DNA from 3 places in the Paenibacillus anseongensis genome. Region 2 is predicted to be linked to each of the others. Evidence: predicted binding sites of a transcription regulator. Region 2 holds the regulator's gene; each other region holds the start of a gene.
What was found. The regulator LexA, encoded in region 2, represses DNA repair genes until DNA is damaged. The targets are predictions, from matches to a motif close to CGAACATATGTTCG.
Positions count from the first base shown of each region.

Region 1 (4,438 bases), on a different contig from region 2:
TTTCGGCGGATCTTTCGATCTGGGCAGCCTTTCTTTTGATCATCCCATGCATCAAGGGCAGCAGCACGTAATCCCGCATAATGCCAATGTCCTCCGCTGTAGGACGATTCGCCGGAGCAGCCTTGTCGCTGCGCAAATGTTGCAGCGCTTCCCGGTGCTGAGGCAGCATCATCCTGCTGGACTCCCACAAACCGTTCTTTTCCAGTTTCTTACTCATTTATAGTGCCCCCCGATTTTGAGCGCTCTGTTCTGTGCTTGACCGGCTGTCGTGAGCGAGGAAGCCCGCACAATCGCTGCGTTGCCGAATCGGTCCTTGAGGCTGTCTGTTACTTTCTCAAGTGCCCTCGCCTTGATCTGATCTTCAAAAAGCGTAAGCTGATACGTGTCATCGTCAACGAATTGGCTTAACATCACACCGGCCCGGCGGACGGGCATCGTGTCCCAGAACTTGTAGAACAACTTCTTAACAGCTTGAAAAACTGTTCTAGTGTGATTCGTAGGGTCAGGCATCTTCATTTGGCGTGAGAAGCCTGTTGGAGCATCGAACGGGCTGCACATACAGCTAACAGTCACAATGGACGCCATATATCCCTTGCGTCGGCAATCGCGGCATACCTCTTCAGTAAGCTCAAGCAGGATCGTATCCACCTCAGCGGATTCCGCATAATCCCTAGGGAGAGTCATCATATGGCCTATAGACTTCGGAGGCGTATCGAACGTACCGGGCGTGACCGGACTGTCATCCAAACCATTCGCTGTTCGCCACATAACTTCCGCATGAATGTCGGATTGCTTGCCAAATCGGGCACGGAATTTGTCCTTGAGCAGCGGAAGCGGCGTTCTTGCCACATCCCCGATCGTATACATGCCGAGTCTGGTAAAATGCGCGGTCATCCGTGAACCGACACCAAACATTTTACTTACAGGCTGCGCCCATAAGTACTCCTCAACGGCGGGCGGGCGCAGCGTGAAGATGCCTGTCTCATTCTTTTTAGCCCAAATATCGGTCGCGATCTTCGCCAGAATTTTATTCGAGCTAATCCCTATGCGGACTTTCACGCCCGTTTGCTGCAGCACCTTCCGCTGAATGGCCATCGCAATCGTATCCGGGTCTCCGAAAACAGGCAAACTTGCCGTAATGTCCAGAAACTGCTCATCAATACTGAAAACCTCAACAAGATCGGTAAATTCTTCGTATATTTTAGTAATCATAAGCGAAACATCAATATAATGCTGCATGCGCGGACGCATAACGACCAGTTCCGGGCATTTCTTGAGCGCTTCCCCCAACCGCTCCGCCGTGGAAACGCCAAATGATTTGGCGATGGGACAGGCAGCCAGAATGATGCCAGAACGCAAAGCAGGGTCTCCCGCGACCGCAACCGGTTTATCCCTGACTCCCGGATGATCCGCCTTCTCTACACTTGCGTAGAAGCTCTGGCAATCCGCCAGGAATATCGTCCGTTCCTTTCCTTTGCTCACCGTAATCCCCCCCGCATATTCATCAGCGTAGTCATCAGTTCTGCTTTAACCAAGCTGCGAAGCATCGTGAAGTGATGGATGTAGCCTCGGACTTTGTACTCGACATTAATGCCTAACGCATTCATTTCGGTGTGAATGACTTTAATATCTCTTTTCTTCATAACACTCTTAATGCTTTGTAATTGAGGATAAATGGCGGTCTCCACCTCTCTGAGGTAAAAAAGAATATGATTATACACAATTTTATCCTTATAAACCTTGAGCTCCTCCATATCCCTTGCCAACATATCGAGCAAAATGGGCAGCAGCGTATATTCCTTAATAATTTGAACATCCTCTTCTGTCTCAATTCTTGCATGAACACTCATATTTTTCACCACCATATGCGAACATATATTCGTGTTACTTATTATATACCGAACACGTATTCGTTATGCAAGTGGTTTTTTTGAAAAGTAAAAAAATACCACCTGGCCAGGTCGCTTAGACCTTGCAGGCGGCATTTTGGGAATAGCTTATCGAAACATCGTCCACAGTTTGATTAAGTGAAACGTGTTCGAGGGATCGATTTTTTGGGAAAGAATGAACTCCAAAATCTGATTCGCTTGGAAGTTGGTCAGATTCTCGCCGAGAATGCCGGAGGCAATCCCGATGAGCTGCGTGACCTTCATACGATTTTGCAAATCAGCCTTCGTAACGCTTTGCAGCAGCATGATGAGGCGTTCCTTGATCGCCGGGTTTCTTAATTTGAACTTGACTCGCTCAATCAACGCAGGATCGATGCCATACAGCTGATAACTCATGTTCGTACCTCCGATGTCCCGTCATGCTTTATACATATGAGGATACGAACATAATCTTGACTACATATAAATGGCGATCAAAATAACGCATATACAATTTAGCGCAACAAGCAAAGGCATCCCGATAACGAATGAGGTATGCTTCGTCTTATGCCGCCAAACCCGCATGCCGAGCCAACCGCCAATCCCGCCGCCAAGTGCAGCAAACATAAACAGCCGCTTCTCAGGGACTCTGCGTCCGCCTTTTTTGGCTTGTCCCTTGTCGTGCCCCATCTCTATGAAAGTAACGATATTCATCAGCAGTAAATAAACAAGAAAATAAGTCAAATGAGGGCACCTTCGTTTCCAAAATAATAATAAGACTACTATTATCTTAAAATCGAATGGGAGCCTGGTCAAATGTTAATTTCAAAATTACAGCAGCGTAAGCTCTACAACTGTCGCCCTCTTATCCGGCAGCGGGTAGCTCGAATGCTCCGGTCTACCGAAACTAATGAACGCATCATCCGGATACTGTGCAGCATTCCAAGGGCGGCTTAAGAAGACTTCGGAACCGTCCGATAGCAGCCTGGCTTTCTTCACTTTACCAGCCAAACCGTTCAAATTGATGGGACCTACGCTTTCTTCGAACAAGTGGGCATACAGCAGATTGCCCTTTTGCGTATACCTGCCCCATTCCGGTTTCGGCCAATCAGCTTGCCCGCAGCCGTAAATGCTGTTCCCATTTTTCTGAACCCAATCGCCAATCTCCGACAAAATGTCCAATGACTCCTGCGGAATCTCGCCGAGCGCATTAGGACCGACATTCAAGAGCAAATTACCGTTTTTGCTGACGCACTCTACCAGCTTCCGAATAACGGTAGTCGGGGATTTATATTGGAAATCCTGAGCTGCATAGCCCCAGTTATTATTTAGCGTAATACAAGCTTCCCATGGAATAGGGTTGCCCTCGTGATCCGTCACACCCTGCGGTGGAATGATTTGTTCCGGTGAAGCAAAGTCGCCCGAATAGCTGAGCGGATTGTTCGTATAAATGCTTCCGCCTTCCTCGCCGCTTGCGTCCAGACGGTTATCTACAATGACGTGCGGCTGCAGAGACCGAATCATCGTCATCAGCTCGGTTGCTTTCCAGGTCTCCCCCTTCATCTGATCATAGGAGAAATCGAACCACATGATGTCCAGCTTGCCATAATTCGTGAGCAGCTCTTTGACTTGCCCGTGCATATATTGCAAATATCTGTCGAACGTCTCCGGATTTCTGGCATAACTCTCGTTCCCCCGCATCGGATGGTGGCGATCTCCATAAGCCGGATAATCCTCATGATGCCAATCAATTAGCGAATAATAGAGCCCCACCTTCAAGCCTTCCGCCCGAAATGCTTCAATAAATTCCCGCACTAAATCTCGCCCGGCTTTGGTGTTCGTTGATTTATATTCCGTGAGAGCGCTATCAAATAAGCAAAAACCATCATGATGTTTTGCCGTCAATACCGCATATTTCATCCCTGCTTGTTTGGCTGCGCGCGCCCATGCTTTAGGATCATAGCGAACTGGGTCGAATTCATCAAAATACGGCTGATAGTCCTCTACCGAAATGCGCTCCGCATTGCGAACCCATTCCCCTCTAGCTGGAATCGCATACAATCCCCAGTGAATGAACATACCGAATCGATCCTGCAAAAACCACTGCGTGCGCTCTGTTCGTTCTTGAATAATCGGATTTGTCATCTCTACACACCTTTCGCTATTAAAATGCTAGGCGCTCCCAAGGTCCTCTTTCGAGCGGTGAGCCCACTAAGCCCTATAGGTTTATTCTACTAAGACTGATGGGCAATAGACAGGTACGAAACTAACCTCTGTTAGGATATAATTAACATTCTATCTGCAAAAAAACGCTAGGATCATGACTGACATTTATCCTCAGTCTATCCTAGCGTTTTGTTTAATCCAGCACTTCACTATCGAAAATATGGGCACGCTCCAAATAAGCTCTCAGAGGGATGAAGGAAGCGCCTGTCCAGAAGGAGGAATCGGCGACGAGCTCAGCAGCGTCATCACGCGCCTGCTCCATCACTTCGAAGTCCGCCATCATGTCGGCGATGCGAAACTCCGGCAGCCCACTCTGCTTCGTGCCGAAGAAGTCCCCGGGCCCG
Region 1 covers NZ_WSEM01000016.1:879,827-884,264, forward strand. Annotated here, with positions in the region: gene GON05_RS20355 (YhjD family protein) at 1-217, opposite strand, end outside; gene GON05_RS20360 (DNA polymerase IV) at 214-1,482, opposite strand; gene GON05_RS20365 (YhjD family protein) at 1,479-1,850, opposite strand; gene GON05_RS20370 (stage VI sporulation protein F) at 1,998-2,285, opposite strand; gene GON05_RS20375 (DUF1294 domain-containing protein) at 2,346-2,612, opposite strand; gene GON05_RS20380 (alpha-L-fucosidase) at 2,700-4,013, opposite strand; gene recG (ATP-dependent DNA helicase RecG) at 4,228-4,438, opposite strand, start outside.
Region 1: GON05_RS20365 (YhjD family protein) is a predicted target of LexA. The motif match lies at 1,869-1,882, and genes of this name have one in related genera.

Region 2 (4,438 bases):
TTTCAACTTATCCTGAAGCGATAAATAATAAATAATCGACAAATTATGTTAAGATTTAGTGTAACAGAATACGGCTTCTATGAAAAGATTTTGAATTATCATAAAAACCTATAGGATTTATCGGGTAAACTTATGATCATGCATCGACAGCGCACACCATTTCCACTATAATACAAGTATATTTACTAAGAAAGAGGGATGCTGCATGGCACAAATTAGAATTCGCAATACGAATGAACGAATCGAAGGCGAAGAGCAAGTCAAAGCCTTCTTGGATAGCCAAGAAGTTGTATATGAACATTGGGATGCGAACAAGCTTCCTGAAGCACTGCGCGAGAAATTCGTACTGAATGATGAAGAAAAAGCTCAAATCATCAGCACGTATGAGCCGGAAATCCGTGATTTGGCGGCTAGACGCGGTTACGAAATCTGGGATGTAATCTCCCTTTCCGATGCTACACCGAATATTGAAGAACTGCTTAAGAAATTTGAGCAAGTTCATACACACACAGAAGATGAGATTCGCGCTATCGTTTCCGGTAAAGGGATCTTCATCATTAAATCCGAAGAACTTGGCTATTTCGATGTTGAACTTGAGCCAGGGGATGTCATTTCGGTTCCTGAGAACACGAACCACTTCTTTACACTGATGGATAATCGTCAAATCGTTGCCGTACGTCTTTTCATTGAAAAAGATGGATGGGTCGCTTATAACGTGGAAGATCCAGCTTTCATCAAAGCCTAATACTTTATCTTAGAAGAAAGCCCAACAGCGCAGGACATCTTGTCCAAACCGCCGTTGGGCTTTTCGTTATGCAGTATTAAGCATTAGCGATAATCGGTAAAACTTCCTCTAAACGCGATACCTCATTCGCAGGAACAATCTCATCTCCACTTTGTAGTCCATGATGATTGATCCAAATATTGCGCATACCTACACGTCCGGAACCAAGAATATCCGTCGTCAGTTTATCACCGATCATAATCCCTTCTTCCGCATGAATTCCCAGAAGTTCCAGCGCATGGTGGAAAATAGAAACATCCGGTTTACCCACTCCAAATTCCCCGGAAATGACAATATGATCGAAATAGGACGTAATAGCTGACACACCAGCTAATTTTTCTTTTTGAAGATCAGGTGATCCGTTTGTTAGGAGAAGCAGCTTGTACTTACCCTTCAATGCGTCCAGCACACGGAAAGTTTCTTCATAAACGTAGGGACGATTGCGTCGTTCAGCAGGAAAAAGCTCGCCCAGCTTGTACCCCAGCTCTGCATCTTCTACGCCTAACGCGCGAAGCCCGCGAGTCCACGCTTCCGTGCGATAACCTGGTGCTAGTGCCTCCAATTTGCGAAAATTCTCATTTTCACCTTGTGTGAAATTAGCCCAAAGCCCTTCAAATGGATTAATGCCAATCATTTTGGTGAATGGAAAAGGTTCATAGGATTCGTATAAAGCACGAGCTTCTTTACGAACAGCGGCTTCCAATTCTTCCGGATTCACTGCCGCGTGTTTCGCTGCTTCCGCGCAAGTTGCTTCAAAAGCTTCTTGTACACTGCGGTCATCCCACAAAAGCGTATCATCTAAATCAAAAAGTACAGCCTTCAACGTCATCATTCATTTCCCCTTTGAATGTTGTTTCTATGTGAAAAAGCAACTACTCTTCGTCCGTGAACTTGATGGAATCAAGTTGAACTTTAAGATTGCCTCGGAAAGCCTCAATATATTTTTTTCTCAATTCATTTCGTTCATCGATTTCCGCATCCGATAAGCCAACGGTTTTCGCTTTACGAGCAAGCTCATTAATGCGTTCGATGGTTTTGTCCATACTGTCACTCATAGTGATCCTCCAGTTCAAAAATTCAATATGACTATTACTTTGCCATCCCTCTAGTGGAATGTCAAGAAAACAGCAAAAAGAGGCATAGGAATAATTCCTGGCCTCTATTCGTCTATTTCCATTCTATAGGAAAGTAATGATTAAGGGAGCAATAAAACCTGTCCTTCTTTCAAGGCACTCGTAGTTAAATGATTTTTCGTCTTAATCTCATCTATATAAGAACGAATGTTCTCTCCGTCTTTCTTATGAGCAGTCGCAATACCCCAGAGCGTGTCCCCCTCTTGAATGACAACTTGCTCCTGGACAACTTTCTTAGTTTCAACGTGATTGGATACACTGCCCGTCGGCGAAGACGCCGCCGCATAAGCTTGTACCATGGCACCGAATGAGAACACAGTCCCCAGAATTAATGCAATAAAAAGAAATCGAATGATTGTTTTCGTATTACGTGATTTGGTTGCAATCCCTTTGGACGCGGCAGTTGATCTATGAGGCGTGCGTGAATTGGTAGTGTGTGAGTAGGCCATATACATGAATAATCATCCCCCAAACATTTGTTCTGTTTTTAGAATAACACGAACACATGTTTGAGTCAACGATTTATTCGAACTTATGTTTGTACGAACTCGGGTTCTATGTTATACTTTGGGTAATGATTCCCAGTATTGGAGTGATAACTATTGAGTAAGATTTCGCAGCGTCAACAAGCTATTTTAGAATACATTAAGAACGAAGTGAAAGATAAGGGTTACCCGCCTTCCGTACGCGAAATCGGCGAGGCTGTCGGACTAGCCTCCAGTTCAACCGTACATGGTCATTTGGAGCGTCTTGAGAAGAAAGGTTTGATTCGTCGTGATCCAACCAAACCTCGCGCTATCGAGATTCTTGGCTTAGACGGTGCCGAGACTCATTTCGCTGTTTCCGTTGCACGCGTACCACTCGTAGGTAAAGTTACCGCCGGTGTGCCAATTACGGCGACAGAGAACATCGAAGACTACTTCCCTCTTCCAGTCAGCATGGTCGGAGATAACAATGTGTTTATGCTTAGCGTCATGGGAGACAGTATGATCGAAGCCGGCATACATAACGGAGATTATGTCATCGTCAAGCAGCAGCAAACAGCGAACAATGGTGACATCGTTGTCGCGATGACGGAAGACGACGAAGCGACGGTCAAGCGTTTTTACAAAGAGAAGGATCATATCCGCCTTCAACCGGAAAACTCAGCTTTGAAGCCGATTCTACTGAAAAATGTTACGATTCTAGGCCGAGTCATCGGATTATTCCGCGATATGTAAGAATAAGAAGGACCGTCAGGTGGATCTGCCTGATGGTCCTTTTTAGGTGCGCGCGAATCCAGCTAAGGATCCACGAAACAGGATAAGGGAACTGTAGTACTCTATTTGGAGAAAAATAGCCATTGTAATCTCGAAGAGGAACTACAGGCCTTTATTTGACGTCCAACAATCGTCCTATCAGTGAAATCAACAAAATAGCGAACTGTAGATCCCCTTACCTAGTGGATAATGTGCTTCTTCTGGCAAATAAGGGACTATAGTTCCCCCTATAAAGACAAAAAACCGAAGGACAATTCGTCCCCCGGTTTTCTTACGAATCAAAATGCAAGCGCCCAATTCCCCTGACGGAAAATAGGCTCCAAACTACCATCCTGAAGCACACCGTCAATCTCAAGATCAGCCGTCCCGATCATGAAGTCCACGTGGATCAGACTTGTGTTCCCGCCTCTTACTTTCAGCTCCTCGTTGGATAAAGAAGCCCCATCCTTCATATTGATTGGATAACAGCTGCCCAAAGCAAGATGGCAGGAGGCATTTTCATCAATACCTGTATTATAAAAAATCCGTTTTAGATTGGATATCGGTGAATCATAGGGAACAAGCGCGACTTCGCCTAAATAACGAGCGCCTTCGTCCATTTCCAATAACCTGGTCAAATGCTCATGGCCGACCTCTGCCTTATAATCTACAACCTTGCCGTCTTCGAACTTGAACGAAAACTTATCGACCAATGCGCCATTCACATTCAGCGGCATGGTACTTGTTACCGTCCCGTTAACACCTGTCCGCTTGGGCATCGTAAATACTTCTTCCGTCGGCATATTCGCAACAAAGCGAATCCCGCTCGCGTTCGCTTTATCCCCACCAAGCCAAATGTGGCCATCTGGCAGCTCTACGCGCAGATCAGTCCCTGCAGCCCGGTACTGCAGCGCTGCATATTGTTTATCGTTCAGCACCTTGCGAACGCGCTTCAACTGCTCAATATGTGCACGCCATGCACTAACCGGATCGTTTTCATATACACGATTGAACCGAAAAATAGCGTCCCACATCGCATCCATCCGCTCTTCTTCAGGAAGATCCGCGTAAACTTTGGAAGCCCATGCAGTTGTCGGTGCTTTAATTAAGCACCAGCTGAACGTGCTCGTTCTTACGTATTTTTGATACTTAGAACGTGCTGTTGCCATCGCCTTGGAAGCTCTGGAAATCACACCAGGGTCAATACCGGCATACAAATCAGGATCTGGCACCTTAATATTCAGAAGTGCTCCGCCATTCTCAACAAAACGCTCCAACATATC
Region 2 covers NZ_WSEM01000033.1:138,310-142,747, reverse strand. Annotated here, with positions in the region: gene GON05_RS30825 (1,2-dihydroxy-3-keto-5-methylthiopentene dioxygenase) at 206-745, shown strand; gene GON05_RS30820 (HAD family hydrolase) at 822-1,613, opposite strand; gene GON05_RS30815 (DUF896 domain-containing protein) at 1,657-1,839, opposite strand; gene GON05_RS39495 (LysM peptidoglycan-binding domain-containing protein) at 1,980-2,366, opposite strand; gene lexA (transcriptional repressor LexA) at 2,520-3,137, shown strand; gene GON05_RS30800 (aminopeptidase) at 3,455-4,438, opposite strand, start outside.

Region 3 (4,438 bases), on a different contig from region 2:
TTTCGAAATCATCTTCACTCGGCTCGCTGCTCAACTGACTAAGTACTTTCGTCACTACGGCGCCCGTGTACCCTCTGCGCATTAGAAAAGCTGCCGTCTTTCTCTTCTTATCAAAAGCCTCGCCAGAGGTTTGCTTCCATTTCGTTTGAGCAAGCTTCATGGCTCCAGCTATTTCATCTTCTTGATTGATGTTCTCCATTGCATGTTTAACCAACTCTTTATCGATGCCTTTTTGCTGCAGCTCTTGACGAACGAGGTTACGGCCTTTCTTTTGAGAAATAATCCGGCTGTCCGTCCACATTTTGGCAAATTCTTCATCATTCAGATAATTTTGCGAAGCTAACTTCTCAATCACCCATTCGATAATGGGTGGTTCATAACCTGATTCTTTGAGCTTGCGTTTCAACTCGCTCGATGAGTGCGGTCTCCGGCCAATCGCTCGCAAAGCTTTCATGTACGCATTATTCCGTTCTTCATCTTGAATGATTCTCTCAATATCTTGGAGATCTACGCTCTCTCCTTTGACTAGTCGATGCTTAATCAGAATGTCTTCGTGAACGGAAAACGCGTACTCCTCATTCAAAAATATGTTATAGCGGTGCTTCCCCCGCTTCTGTTTCTCCACTAATGTGATGATAGAAATCTGTTGTTCTTCCTGCTCCAAGCTTTCTAGCCCCTTTCATGCACGAAAGCACCCTAACCTAAGGTTTAAGGTGCTTCACGTTATGATATATAATCGAATCTTACTCGAAAGCCGCTTCTAACTCATCGTCTTCCTCGTCTACATTTGGTCCGACAGCAATAATTAAATTGCTGTTTTCACGGATTTTTTGTTCAATCGTTTCGGAGATTGCCTTGTTATCTTTCAAGAATTGTTTAGCATTTTCACGACCTTGGCCTAAACGTTCGCCCTCATAAGAATACCAGGCTCCGCTCTTATTCACGATATCCATCTCAGTTCCGATATCAATGATACTGCCTTCACGTGAAATGCCTTCACCGTACATAATATCTACTTCCGCTTGTTTGAACGGAGGAGCTACTTTATTCTTAACGACCTTAATTCTCGTCCGGTTACCGACCATGTCATTACCTTGCTTAATTGTTTCTATACGACGAACATCCAGTCGAACGGAGGAATAGAACTTCAGTGCACGGCCACCAGGAGTTGTCTCCGGGTTTCCGAACATAACGCCGACTTTCTCACGCAATTGGTTAATGAAAATCGCAATAACCTTCGATTTGTTGATCGCACCAGAAAGCTTACGAAGTGCTTGAGACATCAAACGTGCTTGCAGACCCACGTGAGAGTCTCCCATTTCGCCTTCGATCTCTGCTTTAGGTACTAGCGCCGCTACAGAGTCGATAACGATAATATCTACCGCGCCGCTTCTTACAAGCGCTTCTGCGATCTCTAGTGCTTGCTCACCCGTATCAGGTTGAGAGAGTAACAACTCATCTATGTTAATGCCGAGCTTACTTGCATAAGAAGGATCCAACGCGTGCTCTGCATCGATAAATGCAGCTTGTCCGCCAACCTTTTGAACTTCAGCGATCGCATGTAACGCTACTGTTGTTTTACCTGAAGATTCAGGTCCGTATACTTCAATAATTCTTCCGCGTGGGAATCCACCTATTCCTAGAGCAATATCAAGGGCTAACGCTCCACTTGAAATTGTTTCAACTTGCATATGCGTTGATTCTCCAAGCTTCATAATGGAGCCTTTACCGAACTGTTTCTCAATTTGTCGTAATGCATTATCAAGTGCTGCGCGACGGTCTGTCAAAACACTCACTTCCTTCTATCATTATAGGTATATGATAACTTGTTTCGGGGTGTTTGCCAAGTACTTTTTCGAACATACATTCGTTTTTTTTCGCGAACAAACAAAAAACCGTAACAAAGTTATCGCTTTGTTACGGTTCTTCCGTTAACACTTCTTTGATTATATGCGAACTCTAGCTTTCTTTCAACTGTTTCCAAAGGTGGTAGAGCGCGCTCTTCGCGGATCTATGTTTAATCGATTCCCGGTTGCCGGAAAGCTGCAGCGTAATGACTTGTGTCTCCGCGTTTTTTTGCGCAAATCCAATATATACAAGCCCGACAGGTTTGCCTTCAGACGAGCCAGGACCGGCTACACCGGTTACGGAAATGCCAAAGTCACTTCCCGTAGTCGTGAGCAAACTCTCTGCTAAGATAACCGCTGTTTCGCTGCTAACAGCACCTGGCGCACCCTCGCCTTCCAACACCTCCATTGGAACACCGAGAAGCTTATGTTTAAGCGCATTGGAATAACAGATAATGCCCCCTAGGAACGAGTTCGAACTCCCGGGTATTGAAGTTATTAAATCACTGAGCAAACCGCCTGTGCAGCTCTCAGCAACTGCAAGCGACAGCTTGCGTTCATCCAGCATTTTCAAAACCGTTGTTTCAATCGGTACGTCTTGATCCGCGTAAATATGCTGGCCTAAACGGCTTCTAATTTCTTGTTCCGTCGCAAACAGCTTGCGTTCGCCCTCTTCCGCCGTTTGTGCACGAGTCGTCAGACGAATCGTCACTTCGCCTTCTTTGGCATATGGAGCAATGGTTGGGTCCGATTGTGCTTGAATCAAATCAATTAATTGATGCTCTAAATTAGATTCTCCGATGCCGGCAAATTTGAGCATTTTGGAATAAAGCGGAACTTCATCATGCATAACCGCACGCAGCCAAGGAATCGCATAGTTGGTAAACATGGGCTTCATTTCTTTGGGCGGTCCAGGCAGAAGAATGAAATGAGTTCCTTCAAACGTGAAGGCAACACCTACGGCCAATCCTGTTTCGTTATGTAATGGATCACTGCCCTCAAGCATTAACGCTTGGCGCCTGTTGCTTTCTACCATATGTATCCCGCGTGATTGAAACATCTGGGTGATTGCGTTCATCGACGGCTCATGAATGATTAACTGACGGCCTACGTAAGCCGCTAGGACATCTTTTGTAAGGTCATCCTGTGTTGGACCCAAACCACCTGTGCAGATGACCACGTCGGCTCTGGAGGCGGCTAATGTGAGGCTTTCCAGCAATCTCTGCTCATTATCGCCCACTACGGTCTGGAAATAGATGTCCACACCAATTGCGGCGCACTCCCTGGAAAGAAATTGAGCGTTCGTATTAACAATTTGTCCAAGCAAGAGCTCTGTTCCAACAGCAACGATTTCTGCTTTCATCCCAGCATCCTCCTAGAATAGAAAAAAACCAATAGGAAGCCCTATTGTGTCTTTTCTGAAAAGTCTATGACATGTTTATTTTTCACAAAATACTCGATACCTGAGTAGACCGTAATGATGGCCGCTGCCCAACTTGCTATAACATCAAAAGGGAAATCCACAAACGTAAACGGAAAATTATTGATAAGTAGCGCTATGATGGCTGTAATCTGAGCTGCCGTCTTTGCTTTCCCCCACTTACTAGCCGCCATCACTGTGCCTTCCAGCAGAGCAATCTGGCGAAGACCAGTTACAGCCCATTCTCTACTGATAATAACAATGACGATCCAAGCATCTACTTTACCCATTTCCACTAGTGAAACGAGCACAGCCGTAACAAGCAGCTTATCCGCCAAGGGATCAAGCAGCTTGCCTAAATTGGTTACTAAATTGCGTTTTCTGGCAATATAACCATCTAAACTATCTGTGCTCGCTGCAATAATGAAAATAGTAGCAGCAATAATTTGGTTATACGTAATGCTAAATTCCTCAATCCGTATATGAGGGAATTTTACCTTAATCAACAGAAAAAACATGATGATCGGTACTAGTAAAATCCTCGCCACGGTGATGCGGTTGGCCAGGTTCATGCAATTACCTCCCCAGATAAGTCAAACTCATAAGAGTGGGTAATACGAACTTTGGCAAGTTCACCGATCGTCAGTTTACCATTCGAAACGAATACTTCCCCATCGATCTCGGGAGCATCAAATTGAGAACGTCCAATATACACATCACTTCTGCCATCGTACCGCTCAATCAATACATCAATTTCTTGACCGATACGGCGTCCGCCGCGGATATTCGAAATTTCTCTCTGAATTTCCATGATCGCATTCGCACGATACTCTTTCACATCATCAGGCACTTGATTCGGCAAACGCGCCGCCGGCGTATCATCTTCTTTGGAATAGGCAAAAACGCCAAGGCGATCGAACTGTACATCACGAACAAATTGTTTCAAGTTCTGGAAATCTTCTTCCGTTTCTCCTGGGAACCCTACAATAAGGGAAGTCCGAAGCGCAACATCCGGGATTGATTCACGAATTTTGCGAACCAGTTCACGGGTATCCTTTTGACGGCCAGGTCTACGCATACGTTTAAGAATGGAATCTTCGCTGTGTTGAAGCGGCATATCGATGTATTTACACACTTTCGGGTTTGTCGCCATCACTTCAATTAATTCATC
Region 3 covers NZ_WSEM01000016.1:735,919-740,356, forward strand. Annotated here, with positions in the region: gene GON05_RS19605 (regulatory protein RecX) at 1-664, opposite strand, end outside; gene recA (recombinase RecA) at 744-1,787, opposite strand; gene GON05_RS19615 (competence/damage-inducible protein A) at 1,960-3,210, opposite strand; gene pgsA (CDP-diacylglycerol--glycerol-3-phosphate 3-phosphatidyltransferase) at 3,252-3,839, opposite strand; gene rimO (30S ribosomal protein S12 methylthiotransferase RimO) at 3,836-4,438, opposite strand, start outside.
Region 3: recA (recombinase RecA) is a predicted target of LexA. The motif match lies at 1,857-1,870, and genes of this name have one in related genera.